Regions from separate parts of the Lactobacillus sp. ESL0684 genome, predicted to be linked through region 1. Evidence: riboswitches for the same ligand, from Rfam matches in the RefSeq annotation. Region 1 holds a riboswitch; each other region holds the start of a gene.
The links. A riboswitch is a leader RNA that binds a small molecule or an ion and turns the genes downstream of it on or off. The one in region 1 is predicted to bind thiamine pyrophosphate.
Positions count from the first base shown of each region.

Region 2: linked by a shared signal. The riboswitch ahead of OZX56_RS06900 (ECF transporter S component) and the one ahead of OZX56_RS00455 (ABC transporter ATP-binding protein) in region 1 are both predicted to bind thiamine pyrophosphate.
Region 3: linked by a shared signal. The riboswitch ahead of thiM (hydroxyethylthiazole kinase) and the one ahead of OZX56_RS00455 (ABC transporter ATP-binding protein) in region 1 are both predicted to bind thiamine pyrophosphate.

Region 1 is NZ_CP113941.1:91,938-98,967, reverse strand. It holds gene OZX56_RS00475 (SLC13 family permease) at 1-396, shown strand, start outside; gene OZX56_RS00470 (LemA family protein) at 473-1,033, shown strand; gene htpX (zinc metalloprotease HtpX) at 1,048-1,932, shown strand; gene OZX56_RS00460 (helix-turn-helix transcriptional regulator) at 2,025-2,963, opposite strand; TPP riboswitch at 3,072-3,161, shown strand; gene OZX56_RS00455 (ABC transporter ATP-binding protein) at 3,203-4,561, shown strand; gene OZX56_RS00450 (energy-coupling factor transporter transmembrane component T) at 4,570-5,223, shown strand; gene OZX56_RS00445 (hypothetical protein) at 5,276-5,596, opposite strand; gene rlmH (23S rRNA (pseudouridine(1915)-N(3))-methyltransferase RlmH) at 5,750-6,229, opposite strand; gene OZX56_RS00435 (trypsin-like peptidase domain-containing protein) at 6,719-7,030, opposite strand, start outside.
Region 2 is NZ_CP113941.1:1,416,185-1,423,214, forward strand. It holds gene OZX56_RS06865 (SIS domain-containing protein) at 1-471, opposite strand, end outside; gene OZX56_RS06870 (PTS system mannose/fructose/sorbose family transporter subunit IID) at 490-1,308, opposite strand; gene OZX56_RS06875 (PTS sugar transporter subunit IIC) at 1,295-2,134, opposite strand; gene OZX56_RS06880 (PTS sugar transporter subunit IIB) at 2,150-2,617, opposite strand; gene OZX56_RS06885 (GntR family transcriptional regulator) at 2,633-3,322, opposite strand; gene OZX56_RS06890 (GntR family transcriptional regulator) at 3,324-4,001, opposite strand; gene udk (uridine kinase) at 4,340-4,975, shown strand; gene OZX56_RS06900 (ECF transporter S component) at 5,029-5,607, opposite strand; TPP riboswitch at 5,658-5,747, opposite strand; gene OZX56_RS06905 (alpha-L-fucosidase) at 5,803-7,030, shown strand, end outside.
Region 3 is NZ_CP113941.1:1,777,279-1,784,308, forward strand. It holds gene OZX56_RS08680 (ABC transporter substrate-binding protein/permease) at 1-1,067, shown strand, start outside; gene OZX56_RS08685 (amino acid ABC transporter ATP-binding protein) at 1,067-1,816, shown strand; gene OZX56_RS08690 (pyridoxamine 5'-phosphate oxidase family protein) at 1,863-2,234, opposite strand; TPP riboswitch at 2,384-2,472, shown strand; gene thiM (hydroxyethylthiazole kinase) at 2,534-3,322, shown strand; gene thiD (bifunctional hydroxymethylpyrimidine kinase/phosphomethylpyrimidine kinase) at 3,337-4,146, shown strand; gene thiE (thiamine phosphate synthase) at 4,156-4,812, shown strand; gene OZX56_RS08710 (hypothetical protein) at 4,873-5,295, opposite strand; gene OZX56_RS08715 (helix-turn-helix transcriptional regulator) at 5,292-5,504, opposite strand; gene OZX56_RS08720 (FAD-binding protein) at 5,671-7,030, opposite strand, start outside.

The sequences.
Region 1 (7,030 bases):
AGAGTTGATTATGCTTTATTGCTAACTTTTACCTGTTTCTTTATTTTTATTAGTGATATCCAACAGATTCCGGTCATTGTGACCTTAATTCACACCATGATTAATTCAGAGGGGTCAACTTATCTTACCTCGATTGTTTCTAGCCAGATTATTAGTAATGTGCCAGCTACGATTTTAGTTGGGAAGTTCACGCCGTACGCTGAAGCCCTATTTTTGGGATCAAATATTGGTGGCTTTGGCTCGCCAATTGGTTCAATGGCGAACATGTTAGTTCTAAAAACCTTTACTGAAAATGGGACAGTTTCAAAAGGTGAATTCTTTAAGAAATGGCTATTGATGCAAATCGCTGGTTTAGTTATCTTAACAATTATCGGAGGAATTTTATTACTCATTTAAAACCAGTTCGTTACTATTTCCAAAAAAAGCAGAAGTTAGTTATAATTAGATTAAGCTAGATTAAAAGGAGAAAAATATGTCACCATTAATGTGGATAATTCTAATTATCATTATTCTGTTAGTTGCTATCTATATTACCAGCTATAATTCACTACAAAAATCTAAGGTATATACTGATGAATCTTGGAGTCAAATTGACGTGCAGCTAAAGCGGCGTAATGATTTAATTCCCAATCTTGTAGAAACCACTAAAGGCTATGCTAAACATGAAAAAAGTACTTTAGCCGAAGTGGTGCAATTACGGAATCAATTGACTGCGATTCCTAGTGATGACCGGGCGCAAGCGTTAAAGGTATCAAACCAGATTTCAGATGCGCTGAAATCAGTTTTTGCTTTACAGGAAAATTATCCTGATTTAAAAGCCAACCAAAACTTCATGAAACTACAAGAAGAATTGACCAATACCGAAAATAAAATTGCTTATTCTCGGCAACTTTATAATTCTTCAGCTGCCCTTTATGATCAAAAGCTATTAACTTTTCCATCTAATATGGTTGCGCGAATTCATGGCTTCCAAAAAGTCGATTATTTGCAAACAAGTGAAGCTGAAAAAGAAGCACCTAAAGTTAAGTTTTAATAATAGGATCAACCATGCTATTTCAACAAATCGCCAGTAATAAGCGTAAAACAGGCTTGATTATGGTGTTATTCATAATTATTCTTGCTTTAGTTGGTTCAGGATTAGGCTATCTTTTTGGTGGGACACCTTGGAGCGGTTTAATCCTTGCCCTAATTGTTAGTGCAATCTATCTATTGATAGTTATGCATGATCCTGCAAATATGGTAATGAACCTTAATCATGCCCAAGAAGTTCACGAATCAGACAATCCAGAATTATGGCATATTGTACAAGATATGGCCTTAGTGGGTCGCGTGCCAATGCCGCGAGTTTTTATTATTAATGATCCTAGCCCTAATGCTTTTGCGACTGGTCGTGATCCCGAGCACAGCGCTATTGCAGTCACTCAAGGTTTATTAACCATGATGAATCGTGAAGAGCTCGAGGGAGTTCTAGGTCATGAAGTTTCACACATTCGAAACTATGATATTCGCCTTTCAACCGTAGCTACTGTTTTAGTGGGCGTTATTTCCTATATTTCAGGTATTGCTAGTCGTTACATCTGGTGGTTTGATGATGATCGCGACAATGACGATCATGATGACAACAAGGCGGTTTTAATATTTAAAATTATTGCAATTTTATTTGTGTTAATTCTCGGTCCATTGTGTGCCAGTCTGGCCCAAATGGCGTTATCACGTAATCGCGAATATTTAGCCGATGCTTCATCAGTTGAACTAACCCGAAATCCACAGGGACTAATTTCTGCTTTAACTAAGATTGAACACAGTGAGCCAATGCAACAGGCTGATCCAAGCAGTCGTGGATTATATATTGAGAATCCATTACATAAGAAAAACTTATTTGACAGCCATCCAGCAACTGCAGACCGAATTAAGCGACTAGAAAAAATGTAATTTTTCACTGCCCGACCAGAGAACTTATTCTTTGATCGGTTTTTTAGTGCAACAAAAATAGCGATTCTGACCGAATCACCATTGATACTATTCTATTTTAAATTAATATTAGCTTGTCTAAATAACTCCGACCTCATCTGAACCGGTGTTTGATGATAATATTCATTAAACTTCTTATAAAAAAAGGATTTTCCTTGATATCCCACTAAAGTGATAATTTCCTTAACCGAGATATCTGGTCGGGCTAGCAAATTACGGGCTTCTTGCATCCTTCGCTCATCAACATGTTCGACAAAACTCTTCCCCGTTTTTTGTTTAACTAGGCTTGAAAAATAATTAGGATTTAAGCCAAAATGTTTGGCTGCTTCTGCTAAAGTAATATCAGCAAAATTGGCATCAATATAGCGATCAAGTTCTGTTCCGGCAAATTCCATAGTTGTTGCTGGTGCAGCGTTCAAGTCTTGCTTTCTGATAGTAGTAATCAACAACAATTTTAATTCGGCCGCAATAATTTCTTTAGCAAATAAATTTGCTTGTAGATATTCATCAATTATTTTATTTATTAATTGAACTGGTTCTGATAATTCAGTATTTTTAAGATATAAAAATCGCTGTTGTTCCAATTTCTGTTCCAACTGCTTGATAATTTCCCGCTCTGACGCAGTACGCGAACCAGTATTTCCTGGGAAATACTGCCCTAGCTTTTGTAAACTAAATTCTAGTTTAACCAATACCCCACTATTTGTTTGCTGTTGTATCTCATATTCACACTTATTCAACAAAAAAAGCATATTTCCCGGCTTGAGCCGATATTCATAGTTATCGACCTTAATTTTTATTTCACCTGCTGCCACATAAAGCAGTTGATAGCTGCTTGCTTGATAACGATGGACACCAGTATTATGATTTTCAAGCAAAATTGTAAATAGGTCAAAATTTTTATTTCCTGAATTTAACCGTAACTCATTGGTATCTGCTGTAGTTGCATGCAAAATACTGAGTAAATATTGTTCCAGTTTAACTACTGCCATGATTTCACCACCTAATCTTAGTTTATTTTCATAGTTCAATTATATAACAAAAAAGCAGTTTAATGATGAAAAACTAGACAAAGGACATTTTTTCTTGTACAATTTAGCCAAACAACATCGGGGTGCCGTTTGGCTGAGAAGATACCCATTGAACCTGCTATGGCTAATACCAGCGAAGGGAAAATTAACGTTTTTGCGTCGTCGAGTTTTTCCTTGACGACTTTTTATTTGGTGAAAAAATGTCAATCACAACTAACAATCTCTGTTTTTCATATAATCAAAATACCAAAATTCTTAATCAAATTAATTTAACAATCCCAACAGCTAAATTTTCGCTTTTAATTGGACCAACTGGCTGTGGTAAATCAACTATTTTAAAAATTCTTGCTGGTTTGTATCCTAAATACGCTGGTCAAACTACTGGAAACGTTGATCTTGATGGATTACAAGCCGGCATGATGTTTCAACACGCTGGTGAACAGTTTACTATGGCCACACCTCGTGAAGAAATCATCTTTGCACTTGAAAATTTACAAGTCTCTCCTGAACAATATTCCCAGCGATTGGCTCACGGTGTAGAATTTACCCAAATTAAGCAGCTACTTGATCAAAAGATTAATACTATGTCAGGCGGTGAACAACAACGGGTTGCCCTCGCTGTTTTGGTCGCAATGGACCTTGACCTTTTTCTATTAGACGAGCCTTTTGCCAGTTGTGATCCTGAAGCACGCAGATTTCTAATTGACAAGCTCGGACAATTACAAACTCAGGGTAAAACTATTATTGTTAGTGACCACCTATTAAACGATTATGCCGGCATTTGCGATTATCTCTTTCAATTCAAAAATGGTACAATCACTAAACTATCTGATCATGAAAAAGACCAGCTGTTGACACAGGGGCAGACTGCTGCCTCCTACTGCTTCGCTGTCCCAAATAACAAGGCTGCTTGTTTCACCTTAACTAATGTCCAAATTGCTCACAAGCGACTGCTATTACAACAACCTGAGCTTAAAATTGCTGCTGGAAAAACAACTCTCATTACTGGGGCTAACGGTACTGGTAAAACTTCATTATTTAATGCACTCACCAAGATGATCCCTTACATTGGCAGTATTGCATATTATGATCAGGAGATTAGCAAGTTAAGCGCTCGAAAATACTTGCTTAACGTGGCACAAGTTTTTCAAAATGCCACGGATCAATTCTTAAGTGTCACAGTTGCCGACGAAATTGCTTTGAGTAAAAAACAAGGATTAAATCCATTCTTTACCTCTGAAAAAATCAATCAAACATTGAACTATCTTGATTTAGACCAGCACCTAGATCAAGTTGTTTACACACTTTCGGGAGGTCAACAAAAGAAACTACAAATCTTTTTAATGCTACTAACTAATCAAGACGTATTGCTATTTGACGAACCATTAAGTGGATTAGATGAAGCCTCCAGTAAAAAAGTTGTCCAGCTCATGCAAGAAAGTCAGCAAGCTCGCCACCAAACCTTTTTAATTATCAGTCATGATTTACATAACTTAGCCCCTTGGTGCGACTATCATCTAGTCTTGCAACATCAGCATTTGAGCTATTCTACTAAGTGAGGTCAATCATGAATCCTAGTTTCAAATTTATTTTAGCGTTAATTATTTCTATCGAAATCTCCATCAAGGTCAGTCTAACCACTAACTTACTAATTATTTTATTTTGTATTGGTTACTTGTTAGTTCACCACACTACGATAAAAAAACTGCTAACTTTGCTACTTGCACCATTAATTGCTGCTATCACCGTTTTTGCTACTTTATACTGGTTTACCACCCAGCCAAATCTTAATAATGCTTTGAGCCTATCAAGTCGAATTTATGTTTATACGCTCTCGATTGCCTGTGTTAGCTGCAATACTAGTGCTGAATCATTGGCACGTTCATTTGAACAAAATTTTAAGCTGCCAAGCAAATTTGCTTATGGTGTGCTAGCTGCTCTTAATATTATCCCTTTAATGAAGCATGCGGTTAAACAAATCCGAACTGCTGGTATGATGCGCGGTGTTTATCTGAGTTTTTGGTCACCAGTACTTTATTTTAAAGCCATTCTGGTTGCCCTTAATTCAGCCGATAATTTGGCCCAAGGAATGGAATCACATGGATACCGCGAAGGCGGTCAGCGTTCTATAATTGCGCCAATCACAGTTAAACGCAGTGATTGGTTATGGAGTATACTTTTACTCTGTTTAACGAACCTCTTCCTCTTTACATTGAAATAAGCAAAAAGACAACAGTTTAATTCCTGCTGTCTTTTTGCTAGTTATTAACCTTTTAATCCCGTGACTGCTTTTGTCCCCATTCTCTATTTTCCTTAACAAAGATCTGCAATAAATCTACAGCCTCCATCTTCTTTCGGAAAAATAGTGGTAACTCTGCAATTACCAGTTGGTCCACTTCTGCTACACTACGATACTTCGGATTAGTTATGGCAGCTTCAAGATTGTCTAAATAAAAGTATTCAAAAAATACTTCTTGCTTATCATAAGTTGTATACCAATAAGCCCAAACAACAAAATTACCACAATTAGAAATATCATCAGCCAAGTTGTTAGCCAACCCAACATAATCAAAGTCAGAATACTTATCTACCATATAATCACCTTTATTCTTTTAAACTTATATTTCACAATCATTATTACATTATATCTACTGGTATTTACTTATCTGTTAATAATACTTCCACTAGCTTCATTGTTCAACCAAATTTTTGATTAAGCAACTTGCAATTAACCATCAGTAATTCAATTACTTATGATATGGACTGCCACTATTAATCATAAAACCACGATAAATCTGTTCAATTAGGACCACCCTCATTAATTGGTGCGGCATAGTCAACTTACCAAAGCTGAGCAAACTATCGGCACGCTGATTCACTGCCTGACTAGTCCCCAGACTACCACCTATCACAAAAGTTAGCGTTGAATGTCCATAAGTAGCCAAATCTTGCAATTCATGGGCAAACTCCTCACTACTACGTTCTTTTCCCTTAATTGCAGTTACATAAACATAGTCTTTTGGCTGGATCTTACTCAAAATTCGGTTACCCTCAATTGCTTTAACCTGTTCTTGCTGAGCTAAACTGTATTTTTCTGGTGCCTTTTCATCTGCAACTTGTATTAGTTCTACTTTTGCAAAACGACTTAAACGCTTGCAATATTCCGCAATGGCAGCCTGAAAATACTTCTCTTTTAATTTACCTACACATACAATCTTAATCTTCATAACTTCTATTTTATCCCCTAATTCGCATTGTTTCCACCCCAGTTTTCCACAACTGTGTAAAAGCAAAATCTACATTTTGTAGTCAAAACTTCTGTTCGCCACCTAATTTGTGATTGCAGATTTTTTAAAATTTTTTTGTTAAAAAGTTGCCCACATATTATCTCTAATTCGCAAATTTACAAACGTATGGCAATAAATGCTATTATACTAGGATATTTGACTAATTATTCCTAAAAATAGTACCTGTAATCTACACACAATCAACAGATTATCCACAGCTATCTAGCAGCCTTTTTGGCAAAGTTATACACAATCCACAAAGTTATACACAGTTATCAACATCGTTTTATTGCTTTTAAAAAACTTGACAAGTTATAATTCCGAACATAATGATGTTTCGCAATAAAATTATTAATAAAAAAGCTATGTTAGCGGATAAAACCTAGCCAGCATAGCCTTTTTTTATTTAAATAAAGAATATTAGCAACTTTAATTAGCCTGCAACTTAACCTTTAAATTCAGCATTTTTCCATCCCGATTAACAGATAAATTGACGGTATCACCGACTTTATGACTATACAAGATGCTGTGTAACGAAGCGACATCTGAAACAGATTTATTGTCAACCTTGGTAATAACATCACCCGATTTAATCCCAGCTTCCGCAGCAGAACCTCTCTTAGTTACTGAAGAAACATAAATCCCCTTCTTCAAATCAGATTTTATATTGAGCCTCTTCTTGTAGCTATCAGGAATTCCTTCTAGGGCAATTACCTTAACACCTAATTGTGGCCGCGTAAT
Region 2 (7,030 bases), 560 kb from region 1:
TAAATCTAAAATTTCTATACTATAGCCTGCACTAACATATGGCATTTCCTCTATTGGCATACCCATATCTAAAACGTTCTTAGCTACTTTAGCAACAGGACTATCCTCCTCGCTAGTTAACGCAAAAACTGTATGGTCTGCTTGTTGCAGTCCCTCAATTAACTTGACAACTGAATAACTGTGCCCACCTTGTGAAATTGCTATACATAAAGTATTGTCATTTACATGTAATAAATAATTTTCTGAAATTGATGGTTCTTCAATTTGAATTGGCATTGCCAAAACCTTACTCATAAATGGCAAAGCACCATAAGCAGCGTTAGAACTTGATCCGGTTGCATATATAACTACATTATCAATCTTTTCAGTATCAACATTGGCAAATTTTTTTACAAATAAAGCTTGATAATTATCCAAAACGCTTTGATAATACTGCGGTTCTAATTGAACATAATCTTCTATACTTTTCACTTACAACACTCCTAAAAATTACTGTCCTAGTAATCCTGTCCACGCACCAAAAATGCCAATAGCAGCAATCAAAAGCAAAATATACTGCGACTTCCAGCCTTTTTTATCAAGCCAATAAATAAAACCAGTAAACAGTAATGGAATAATTCCAGGAACAATTCCATCAAAAATCTTTTGTACAGTCGTTGCATCAGCACCAGTTCCAATTTTCATTGGCATGTTAACTGTTACCATCGTGGCAACCATAGCTCCGACAACACCAAGTCCCAATACAGAAGCACCATAAGTTAGCTTATCCATTAACCCAGTTTTTTGAACCTTATCAATAAAAGATGAGCCAATATTATAGCCAATGAATAGACCATAATATCTAGCAATGATTGCCGGAATATTGAAAATCAATAAAAATAAAATCGGTCCAAGTATGTTACCCTGCATAGCTAAAGAAGTACCAATACCAGTCGCAATAACTCTCAGAGTTCCCCAGAAGAAAGAATCTCCAATCCCACTTAGCGGTCCCATTAAGGCTACTTTGATATTATTAATCGAACTTTCATCAAAGTCAGGATCAGTTGCATTCTGTTCTTCCATTGCAATCGAAATACCTAATGGAAATGTGCTCAACCACGGTGTAACGTTAAAAAATTCCAAATGACGCTTATACGCACTACTCAGCTTATCTTTGCTATTTTTATAAATTTTTTCTAGAGCCGGTACCATGGCATAGGTATAACCCATATTCATTTGCCGTTCATAGTTCCAGGACCATTCCACAGTAAATGAACGCCAAAAAGTTTTCATCAAATCCTTTTTAGTTAGAATTTTAGAACTCTTCATCTTCATAATTGATACCTCCATTATCTGAATCTTCTGTATTTGTACCTGCTACAGCCGTGGCACTTTGATCTGTGTTAACAAGTGCTTTACCCTTAAATGCTGAATAGCCTGTCAATACTAATGCTAGACAAGCACCAAAAATTGCCACTCCTGTAACTGGAACTTTTAGATAAACAGCCAGTGCAAAGCCAAGGATAAAGAAAGTAACATTATTCTTATTGACCATCATCTTCAATAACAATGCAAAACCATAAGCTGGTAATAAACCTGTTGCGATTCCTAGACCATCAATTACAAACTTAGGGATAACAGCTAAAACCTGCTTAATTACTGGACTACCAAGCAAATAAGAAATTCCCACAACTAAACCAATTGGTAGGTTAATTGAGAAAAAGCCACCCCAATTACTCATTCGGCCAATACCTTTTCCATTTGCTTCATCTCCATATTTATCTGCCTTATGCACAAAGAATGGCAAAATAAAGATAAAACAAAGGTTTTTAATTACTAAAACCAAAGAAGCGATTGGAATTCCCAAGGTTAAAGCCACAGCAGTACTTTTTCCTGCATTTAACGCAAAAGCCGTACCTAAGACACTACCCGAGATAATCTCCGGCGGAATTGAAGCACCAATTGAAAATGAACCAACAAATGCTAATTCTAAAGTTGCTCCCATGATGATTCCTTGGTGCAAATTACCCAAAACTAAACCTGTTAATGTACACGTAACAAGTGGCCTTGATAACATTGATGAACCTAAAAAGTATTCTCCATTTCCTAGCATTGCAATCAAGGCTAAGATCAAGGCGATTAAATATTTATTCATAATTTACCTCTCAATTTATTTATGAAATTCTCGCTTTTCTTCGCTAGGAACTTGTTGAATCCAGACATCAACGCCATCGTTTTGCAGATTGACTAATTGTTCAGCCTCAGTATCAGTCAAGTTGATAGTTTTAGAATAATTTTTGGTTCCTTCACGAGGTTTGGTACCCCCTAAATTAAGACCTTTGATTTTCCCCTGAGTACCTTTTATTAACTTTGCTGCATCAGCTACTGATTCAACTACAATCAACATTTTATATTTATCAGTAATTCCTGAGTTAATTGCTTCAATACTTTCGGCAACACTCTTCATTACTAGTTTGGCATTGTCAGGTTTAGCTAAACGGATAGCTGATTTGCGAAAATCATCTTTGGCGACACTATCGTTAACAACAAAGATGGTATCGGCATCCAAACTATAAAACCAAGAAACTGCAACTTGGCCATGAACTAAACGGTGGTCCACTCTTACAAGTTTAATCATGTTATATTTCCTCCATTAATTAAAATCAATTGAATATTCAGTATTTAATGCATCTTGCATTCGATATTCAATAGCAACATTTTTCTTATCAGCTGTTGAAAAAAGATTAGTTATCTTAAAAATTGGTGATCCAATTTTTAAGTTCAACTGCTTACTACTTTCAGCTGATGCCTCAACCAACTGAAAATCTTGATATACATTTTCAAGATTAAATTTACCTGAATTTACGACCTCAATGATGGGCGTCACCTTCAGACAAGCTGGATCAAAACCTGGGAAATTATCCAATGGCAATAATAATTTTTCAAAGGATTTTCCATGGCTTGATAATGTTTTAAATGATACGTAATACAGTAATTCATTAGCTGAGATTCCTAATATATCTGCATAATAAGGGCCAACTAACCGTAAATAAGTATCCTTAAATTTAACTTTATCTGATGATTCAAGATAAGTTGGTCTGATGATACCCGTCATATTCAGAATATTTTGCTTTGAAATAGTAGGCCTTACAAATAAACCACTTCCTTTTTTACGAACTACCTTTTGTTCACTTACTAACTGATCAATTGCTTTACGAATAGTTGTGCGACTTACACCATAAATTTGTTGTAGTTCATTTTCATTAGGTAAACTATTTCCTGGAGAATAAAAACCATTGGCAATTTTGTGATTAAGATCAAAATAAACATTTTTAAATAGCATCTTAATCCTCCTGATAATCAAAAATATTATTAGCAGTGAAATAGTATTTAAACTGTTTACCAATTAAATATTGCCTGGTACATTCAAGTGGACGATCATCAGCTTGATAATTAAAACTTTCAATTTGATAAAGAGGCTCACCGTCTTTAACTTGCAACGCCTTAGCCAACCTATCATCTGCTAAAATACACGTGATATCCTCTTTACCATATGTTGGTACAGCATTATATTCATCACATAAAATCTGATAAAGTGATAAGTTAGTAAAATCCACCTTTTCCAAAGCTGGAAATTCCGCTTTATTAAAGTATGTAATTTCATAACTTAGAGGCTTATCCCTGTTGCAGTGAATTCTTTCTATCTTTAATAATTGACTTGTCTTTGACCCAAAAAAGTTTTGCAATTGTTTGGTGACCTGAACACTGCTTGTCGACAAATGCTTTATCTTAACATTTTGATTTCCTAACTCGGCAGTCATTGACTGCATCCCCAGCATATTAATATCGATCTTTTTATTTACTTCAATTCCTGAGCGTTGTTTAACAGACACTACACCTTCGTCTTGAAGGTGACGCAAAGCATGTTGAACAGCACTTCTGCTAATTCCAAGCTTATCAGCAATTTCTCTTTGACTTGGTAAATCTTCTTGCTTATCAATGGAACTAACCAGATGCTGCAAATATTCTTCTACTTGTATACTAGGAGATATCTCTCTAAATTCTGTTATATTCCCTCACTCCTTTGGTCTTATTTTCATAAAACTTATATTTAAAATATTGAATATTCAAAAATTTATACAGTTTAATAGCTATGTAAATAAAATTTAAAAGATAAGTTTTGTTTTTTTAATACCAGATATAATAGTAATCGCTTTCAAAAAATATGTCAACGCTTTTTTATAAAAAAGTCTATTTTTGATAAATTAAATTACCGATTAATCTTGGTTTCAGCACATTTTTACTTTAACTATCATACAAACTAAAGTAGAATATTATTGATAAAGAAGGAGCGTCTTAGATGTCTAAAATTGAAAAACCTGTCGTGATTGGCATAACTGGTGGATCTGGTAGTGGTAAAACTACTATTGCCCATAAAATAGTTGAACAAATGGCTGAAAATGAGCACGTCTTGATTATGACTCAAGATTCGTATTACAAGGATAATGCTAATATTTCAATGGCTGAACGCATGAAAATTAACTACGATCATCCTGATGCCTTCGATATCCCACTACTAAAAAAGCAGATCAACGATTTGCTTAACTATCAGGCAATCGAAATGCCAATCTACAACTTTAAAGATCATACTAGAAGCAAAGAAACCATTCACATTGAACCTGCAGATATCATTATTCTTGAAGGAATTTTAGTTTTAGCTAGCGCAGATATTCGCGATCTGATGGATATTAAGGTTTATGTCGATACAGACGATGATATTCGCTTTATTCGCCGATTAGAACGCGATATTAAAGAACGTGGACGCTCAATCGACTCAGTAATTGAACAATATTTGCAGACCGTTAAGCCGATGTATCATCAGTTTATTGAACCAACTAAACGCTATGCCAATATCATTATTCCTGAAGGTGGGGAAAATGATGTCGCCATCGACATGCTGACAACCAAAGTACACGCTGTCTTAAATCGAAAATAAAAAAGTTGAGTTTTTACGCTCAACTTTTTTATTAACGAATTTTTGCATAATATTTAAATTATCTTTGGCTTTAACGCCTTATCGAAAAGATTGGTAATTAATTTAACTAGAACGCCATCAAATACCAAAGCCGAAATCATGTTAGTAATGAACATTGTAATTTGTAAAGTCATACTGTATTTGTTCCAACCATATAAAAAGTAAGTTGGGACAAATGACCCCAGTCCGGCAAAAAAAGCGCCAATCAAGACACTAGTCCAAGAAAATTTTTGATAACGTTCTTTTTTAGGAAAAAAACCAATCTCATTAGTTGCTCCTTGAACTATTCCAGAAATAACTGTAATGGGTCCCCACTGGCCCCCAATTGCCATTTCAACAACTGCAGCTAATGTTTCACCAATTGTTCCGGAACCACTTGTAGGGACAAAATACATTGCTAATGGTGCCGCCATGAGCCATAGGCCAGCAAATACTGTATCTGTCACTGGGGCAAAACCTGTTGGCAGTAAAGCCATTTTAACCAGGTTATACGCCCAATTAAAGCCATAAGTATAAACTACCCCCATAATAATACCAATTAAGGCAATCAAAATTATTGATTTAACATTCCATTTTGATGATCTGGTAAACATAAAAATACTCCTAGCCCTTCTTAAAAAAGTCAACTAGGAGTACAATAATGCTTAATTATTAAACACTTCCCTAACGCAGGTATTATCCTGTTCAGGTTCCAAGGGTTTTTCTCAGCTATTAAGCACCCCTAGTGACATACTATCTTTTCGTACAGTATACCACAGGTGAGTTCATTACGATAAGGAGAAGGAAAAATGACTGAAATTCCAACAAGAATTAAAAATTACGAAAACATGGGCATTGGTTTGTTTATTCATTGGGGGCTATATTCACAGCTTGCTAAAGGTGAATGGACTGAATATATTCATCAACATGATCAAGTTGAATACGAAAAACTAATCAATTCCTTTGCGGCAGACAATTTCGATGCTGATAAAATTGTCCTTGCTGCTAAACAGATGGGCGCCAAATATATCGTCCTAACTACTAAGCATCACGAAGGCTTCTTCTTATACGACACTAAATGCTTATCAACATTTGACGCAATACATAGTTTAGCTCACCGTGATTTGATTAAAGAATTTGTAAATGCCTGTAATAAATATGATATTAAACCATTTTTCTATATGGCAACTTATGATTGGCACTCGCCTCTTTATCAGAATAACTTTAATGATTACCTTGATTACTTATTGAATTCAGTCAAAATATTATGTCAAAATTATGGACCAATTGGCGGATTTTGGTTTGATGGTGATTGGGATAAAAAAGACGCAAATTGGAAACATTCACGACTTTACGGTATGATTCGCAAATACCAACCTGAAGCTATCATTATCAATAATACCGGTCTTAAAGAACGTGGCCAAATTAGTAATTCAGAGATTGACGTTGTAACTTACGAACGAGAAACACCTAGCCAAGTCAATCACGGCTTTGATGATAAGTATGTAGCCGGTGAAGCTTCAATTACTATGAACAAACACTGGGGATTTGCCAAAAATGATTTAGATTTTAAGTCCGGTAAAGAATTAATAGAAAACATTGTGCATTGTCGCGGCATTGGTGCCAATATTTTGCTCAACATTGGACTTACTGGTAGCGGCAAAATTCCTGAAATAAATCATGCTATCATGCAGCAAATAGGTAATTGGACAGAGATGGCCAGTGAAGCTATCTATAAAACCCGACCTGAGGCCGGGGTCCAAGCAAATGGTAATCAAAAAGATTTGGTACTTGGCAATGACAAAAATAAGTATCTGTTTATTCATGACTTAGAAATCGTCGGTAACGACAACGTGGTACTGGGCGGAGAAGGAAATACTTTGCGGTCTTTTGAAGGTTTCTTCAAAGAAATAAAAGCTATCAGCTGGTTAGACAACGGAGAAAAGCTATCATTTATGCAAGAACCAAAAAACGGTACATTAACTATTAATGCTTCTGGTTATGTCTATGGTAGCGATTGGTGTGTTCGCATCGCAA
Region 3 (7,030 bases), 200 kb from region 1:
GTGACTTCGCAGCTATGCGGCAAAGTCTAATCTCTGGAACCATTGATGGCTATGTAGCAGAAGACACTGAATCGACCTCTTTCAAGCTAGTCGATCCTGATATTAAGGCAATCGCTGTTAGTAAAATGGCTGGTTTCCACGCAACTAAAGACGAATCAATTACTTCGATTGGGATTGCTAAGCCTAATAAAAAGCTGCTCAAAGACGTTAACCGCGTTTTAGCAACTATCCCAGAAGCTAAAAGAAACAAGTTGATGAATGAGGCCGTTAAACAGCAGCCTAAGAGTGATAAGTCTTCCAAGAAAGGGAAACACACAAACTGGTTCGTCTCCATGTGGCAAGAATACGGTGGCATGATTCTAAACGGAATTGGCATGACCTTGCTACTAGCTTCAGTCGGAACCATTGCTGGCTTCTTCATCGGTCTATTAGTTGGTATCATTAGAACTATCCCCACTCCAAAGTCACGACCAAAAAGATGGGGATTAAAATTTATTGACTGGCTACTTGCAGTCTATATCGAAATCTTTCGGGGTACTCCAATGATGGTGCAAGCTGCCGTTATCTACTATGGTATCGCCCAATTTTGGCACCTGAGCATTGACCGAACAGTTGCCGCATTAATTATTGTTTCTATTAATACTGGTGCCTACTTAGCTGAGATTATTCGCGGTGGGATTACTTCTACACCTGAGGGACAATTCGAAGCTGCTAGTGCACTGGGAATGACACACAACCAAAGAATGTGGCACATTATTTTACCGCAAGCAATCAAGAATTGTTTACCATCAATTACCAATGAATTTATCGTTAACATCAAGGATACCTCAGTCTTGAGTATCATTTCTGTTTCTGAGTTATTCTTCGTTGGTACCACAATTGCCAGTCAAACTTTCAAGTTCTTCCCAACTTACCTAACCATTTCAGCCATTTACCTAATCTTAACGTTCACAATTACCAGAATTTTCAACTTGATTGAAAAACGCTTGGCAGGAAGCAAGAACTATAATCTAATGGCTAATCAAGTGCAGGTCGGAACTAATAATGAAACAGAGGTCAAGAAATAATGACACAAGCAAACGAAACCATTTTAAGTTTAAAGCATATTAAGAAGTCTTTCGGCAATCATGAAGTGCTACGTGATATCTCCTTTGACATCAATAAAGGCGAAATCGCAACGATTATCGGCCCTTCCGGCGGTGGTAAATCAACTACCTTGCGGTGCATCAACTTACTAGAGGAGCCGAGTGCTGGTGAAATCGATTTTCACGGCAAAAATGTCCTAGCAGAAGACTATAATCGCAACATTTATCGGGCTAAAGTTGGCATGGTTTTCCAACAATTTGATTTATTTGAAAATAAAAATGTCTTAGCTAATTGCATGGTAGGTCAAGAGTTAGTCCTTAAAAGATCAAAAGAAGAGGCTAAGAAAATTGCCTTAGCTAATTTGGAAAAAGTCGGCATGGCAGAATACGTTGATGCTAGACCCAACCAATTATCCGGCGGTCAGCAACAACGAGTAGCCATCGCCCGAGCCATTTCCATGGATCCTGAGATTTTATTATTTGATGAGCCAACTTCTGCTCTTGATCCCGAGATGGTTGGCGAAGTTTTAAGTGTAATGAAGAACTTAGCCACAACAGGTTTAACGATGATTATCGTAACCCACGAAATGGCCTTTGCCCGCGACGTAGCCGATCAAGTCTTGTTCATCAGCGACGGTATCATCACAGAAGAAGGCAGCCCTGACCAGCTCTTTAATCATCCTCAAAATGACAAAACTACCAAGTTTTTGCGTAATTTCCAAAATAATTAAGCATCAAAAAAGCATCCTTATTGAATTAGGATGCTTTTTAAGTTAGCTAGATTTTTTGTTCAATGCGGTCAATCTTTACCTCAAGAATTTTTCTTAGCCAAGGAAATTTAGCTTTTAATTGGTCATAATGTTTGCCCTCAGCATAGAACTCACCTGTACCATAAATGTAAAAGCCAGCACCGGGGCCTGCTGTCCCCTCAACTTCCTTACTACCAACTGTAATTACTACATGATTATCTTCAGCAAAATCAGCTTCGATGCTATGCATTCCAGCTGCTGGTAAATATAGCTGGTTATCTTCCTGATCAATTGTAATGTATGACATCCAAGTATTAACGATTCCCGCTGGCTGGGCGTTAAGGGCAATAATCGTCGCCGGGCCCTCATGCTTCATTACTTCTAAAAATTTCTGATCCATTTGTAATCCCCTTTGCTTAATAAAAATGTATTCCTAGCTTAGTGCTAAATTTAACTACTTTCAATTTATTAGCTCCTGGCATGATCAGACTAATCTTATTTAAATGAGATTATTATTGTATTCTCTACCAAAAGCCGCTATAATGATGGCAACAACACGAGGGGTGCTGATAAGCTGAGATTAAACCCTTTGAACCTGTAAGTTAACACTTACGCTAGGAACGTGTCACTCTAATTGAGCTTTGGCACCCAACGTGCCAAGGCTTTTTATTATTACCGAATTTAACGGAGAGAAATATTATGCAATTAGAATTATTAGAGCAATTACGGGTAGCTAACCCAGTTATTTTAAATGAAAGCAACTTTGTAACCGTCCAAGACGTTGCCAATGGTTTAAATGCACTGGGAGCTTCACCAATTATGAGTAAAGAAATTAATGAGACTGCCGAAATGGTCAAGATGGCTAATGCAGTGCAGATCAACTTAGGTACTATGACGCAAACAGAACTTGCTCACATGCAAAAAATGGGACAATTGGCTGAGCAACAGCAAAAACCAATTGTACTGGATCCAGTTGCCGTTGGTGCCGTTAATTATCGTCTTGAAGCTGCAGAACAACTGCTAAAAGAATTTCAAGTAAATATTATCCGCGGCAATGCTGGCGAAATTGCCGCCTTGGGCAACTTTAATTGGCAAGCTAAGGGCATCGATGCCGGTTCTGGTACAGGAGACTTAGACGAAATCACCAAACAAGTTGCTCAAAAATATCACTGTGTAGTCATTACTAGCGGTGCCGTCGATACCATTAGTGACGGACAACAAGTCGCTCACGTTTATAATGGTAGCCCACTCTTCCAAGCCCACGTTGGTTCTGGTGACATGCTATCTAGCATTGTTGCAGCTTTTGCGGCGGTATGTGACAACCTCTTTGAAGCAGCCGAGACTGCTACACTAGTTTTTGCTGCCACGGGAGAATTACTAGTTAACCAACAACCCGATCTCGGACCCGGAACTTTTGGCATTAAATTAATTGATGCTTTAGCTAAAGTGCAGGTTCCCGACCTAGTAAAAATTGCTAAATTTGATTAAGAAAGGCAAATATTATGGTAGAAAAAATTAATTCATTTCCCCAAGTACTAACGATTGCAGGTACAGATTCAAGTGGCGGGGCAGGTGTTATGGCCGACTTAAAAACCTTTCAAATGCAGCAAGTTTTTGGCACCGCGGTAATTGTAGCCGTTACTGCTCAAAATACTTTAGGCGTACAAGCTACCCACCTCTTACCATTAGAAATGATTGACGCACAGTGTGCGGCCTTAGCTGATGATTTAGATATTCGCGCCTGCAAAACTGGTATGCTAGGCGATGCCGAACATGTTCACCAAGTTGCAGTAAACTTACAAAAATACGACTTCGGCCCAGTTACTGTTGATCCAGTAATGGTAGCCAAAGGCGGTGCCCAATTGCTCAGCGATGAAGCTGTTGAAACAGTCAAAAAAGAACTATTGCCATTAGCCACTCTAGTAACCCCTAACTTACCCGAAGCAGAAGTTTTAACTGGGATGAAAATCACTAGTGAACAACAATATCCTGATGTAGCCCATACTTTACAAGACATGGGCGTTAAGAACGTCATCATCAAGGGCGGTCACATGGACAATGAAGATGTGCGTGACTATACTTTGCTGGCAGACGGTACTAGCTTTTGGACTAGTAGCAAGCGCACCCATACCAAGCGCACTCACGGAACTGGTGATACCCTAGCTGCTGCCATTACTTCCCAGTTAGCCTTAGGCCAAGACCTAACTAATGCAATTAAAATAGCCAAGAAGTATGTCACAGCAACCATCGAGCACACGATCCAAGTAGGCCACGATCATGGCCCACTTAATCATTGGGCCAAGCAATTTTAGGAGTATTTCATGAAAAAGTTTAATTCTAACATTTTACAAGCCTATTTTATTTGTGGCAGTCAAGATATTCCACAAGGACAAAGTCTAATTAAGATAGTTGAAACGGCATTAAAATCCGGCATCACTGCCTTTCAGTTTCGTGATAAAGGTACTAATTCGACCTTAAAGGAAACTGATCGTTTACCAATGGCCCAACATTTGCATGAGCTTTGTCAGGCATATCAAGTACCATTCTTTATAGATGACGATCTTGCATTAGCTAAAAAAGTTAATGCAGAAGGAATTCATGTCGGTCAAAGTGATACTGCAATCGAGCAGGTAGTTGCTGAAGTAGCCGGGCAGATGCTAATCGGCTATTCTTGTTCCAACTCCACTCAAATTAAGCAAGCTAACCAAATTGCTGACATCGATTATTACGGTAGCGGCCCCATCTTTGCCACTAAATCCAAAAGTGATGCTGATCCAGAAATTGGCATTGCTGGTTTAGCCACGCTAGTCAATAAGAGTACCCGACCAATTGTGGCAATTGGCGGTATTAAAGAAACGGAGCTGCCTGCCATTGCCCAGACTGGTGCAGCTGGTGCAGCCGTTATTTCAATGATTGCCCAAAGTAATAATATTGCCAAAACTGTTGCCACAATGAACAATGCGCCTTGGCACAAGTAATGCAAAACATAAAAACTTCCAGTTGTTGATTACTTCTGGAAGTTTTTTTAATTAAACGAATTAATTTTTTCGATCTTCAATGATTCCAAAAATAATTTGTAAAATCAGGCTGACATTCCAATAAAAAATTGACATAGTAACTATTACTGTAAATGCTTCGACTTTGAAATTAGCATATAACAAAGCAAAGATAACAGCCACTATCAACACAATATTATCCAGCCACTTGAGTACACGCGCATCGGCTACGTTACCAACATATCGATCACGTTCATCATCTTCAAACTCATCTCTGTGGCCCTTTTTAATATCTTGGGCGTTAATATGATAGCCAAGGGCCATGAAGAAACCAAGCGCCGCTAAAATAAAATTTTTTAGCTGATGAGCCCAGCCATCACTAAAAAAGATGGCTGCTAGTTCGATTAAGCCCAGTAATAAAAAGAATACTTCGCAAATAGCACTTTTAATTAGTTTCTTCCTCATTTTTCTTCTCCCAAATAATCCTGTAAGCAAAAGAGTTCTTCAATGCTAAGCTTGAAAATACGAGCAAGTTTATATGCCAACACTAACGATGGCTTATATCTTTCTTTTTCAATCGAAATAATCGTCCGACTACTCACATTAACCTTTTCTGCCAATTCTTCTTGAGTTAGATTATGTTCTAATCGTAATTTTTTTACTAAATTTGGCATCGTTTCACCTTATTTAATCACATATATGAAGCTCACTTCATGCTATAAAAATCGAAATAAAAAGTCAAGTTATATAATGGGTTTTAAAAATTCAAAATTACTTTATTTAAGATTAAAAAAGTCCTGATAGCAATTAAACTACCAGGACTTTTTAGTCTAGAAACTTTTATTTAATTTTACTTAGAGCATCTTTAACGGCCGCTTTTAAGCCTCTTGTGGTGTTAGATGCACCAGAAACGGCATCAACATCAACCGTATTAGCTTTAACCATCGCTTGTGGCAATTCCTTGATCGCCTTAAGCCCGTAATCATCTGATTCCGCTTGTTTTAAGACTTCAACATTTTTGATATTCTTTTGCTGATCCACAGTTACGCGAACCACAATTTCATCACCCATACCTTGATCAGATTTGCCTAAGTATTGATTAGGACCAACAGCATACTTTTCTGATTTAAGATCTGAAGATAGTGGTTGATGACCAATATGCTGTTCATGATCTGCTGTTTCTGCAGAAATATCTTCAACATCATCTTTAGGATGAGCCGCATTTTGACCAGCAATCTTACCAAAGATTAAACAATCAGCTAAGTCAGAGCCACCTTGGTATAGATTAGCCATATTACTACCTAATTCTCCTGCACCATACAAGTGTGGAATCGGTTGATGATCAGGATCAAGTATCTCAGCCCGTGCGTTACGTCTTGGTCCAGCCTCAGACCAACCAATAGTTTGCACCAATGGCGTAGCATAATATGGACCAGTAGCAGAAAACTCTGTTAAAGTTTCAGGTGCGCGATGAAAGGCATAGTCAGTACCCTTTTGCGCAAAGAAGTTAAACTCATCAATAGTAGTTTGTAACTTTTCGGCAGTAACCCCCATTTTGTCGGCTAATTCCGCCACAGTATCAGCCTTAATTACCGAGTTTAATGCCTTATTATCAGGGAAGTCTTTCAATTCACTAATCTTATCGTATTGCTTTTGATCAAATACAAAGTATGGCTTAATCGGATTAAGTGGCTTGTACCAAGAACCATGATTTTCAACATAGCCTTCACGAGCTGCTTGGTCTTCTTTGAAATAACGTGTACCATCATCACCAACTGTAAAAATACTACCAGTATAAAAGACTGGATTACCCATATAAAATGGCGCACGCTTCATCCCTGGTTCGTAAAAGGCAAAACTCTGTTGCATCCCCCCAGCAGCATACATTGACATATGCCACATATCAGCACCTGCTTCATGGGCTAAATCGATTCCTTTACCTTGATTATAAAGTGTCCCTAAAGGAATTAATTTATAAGAACCAATGTAATCTTGAATTTTCTCTGGATTGTTTTCAATTCCACCAGTCGCTAAAACAACGCCGTTCTTAGCATAAATATTTAATAAAACATGATCGCGCTCAATTTGTGCTCCTACCACTTTACCATTAGGTGTCTGCAGTAAGTGTTCAACTGGCGAAGAATACCACACATCAATGTTATCACTTCGGTCAATTACGTTTTGGCGCAAAACATTCCAA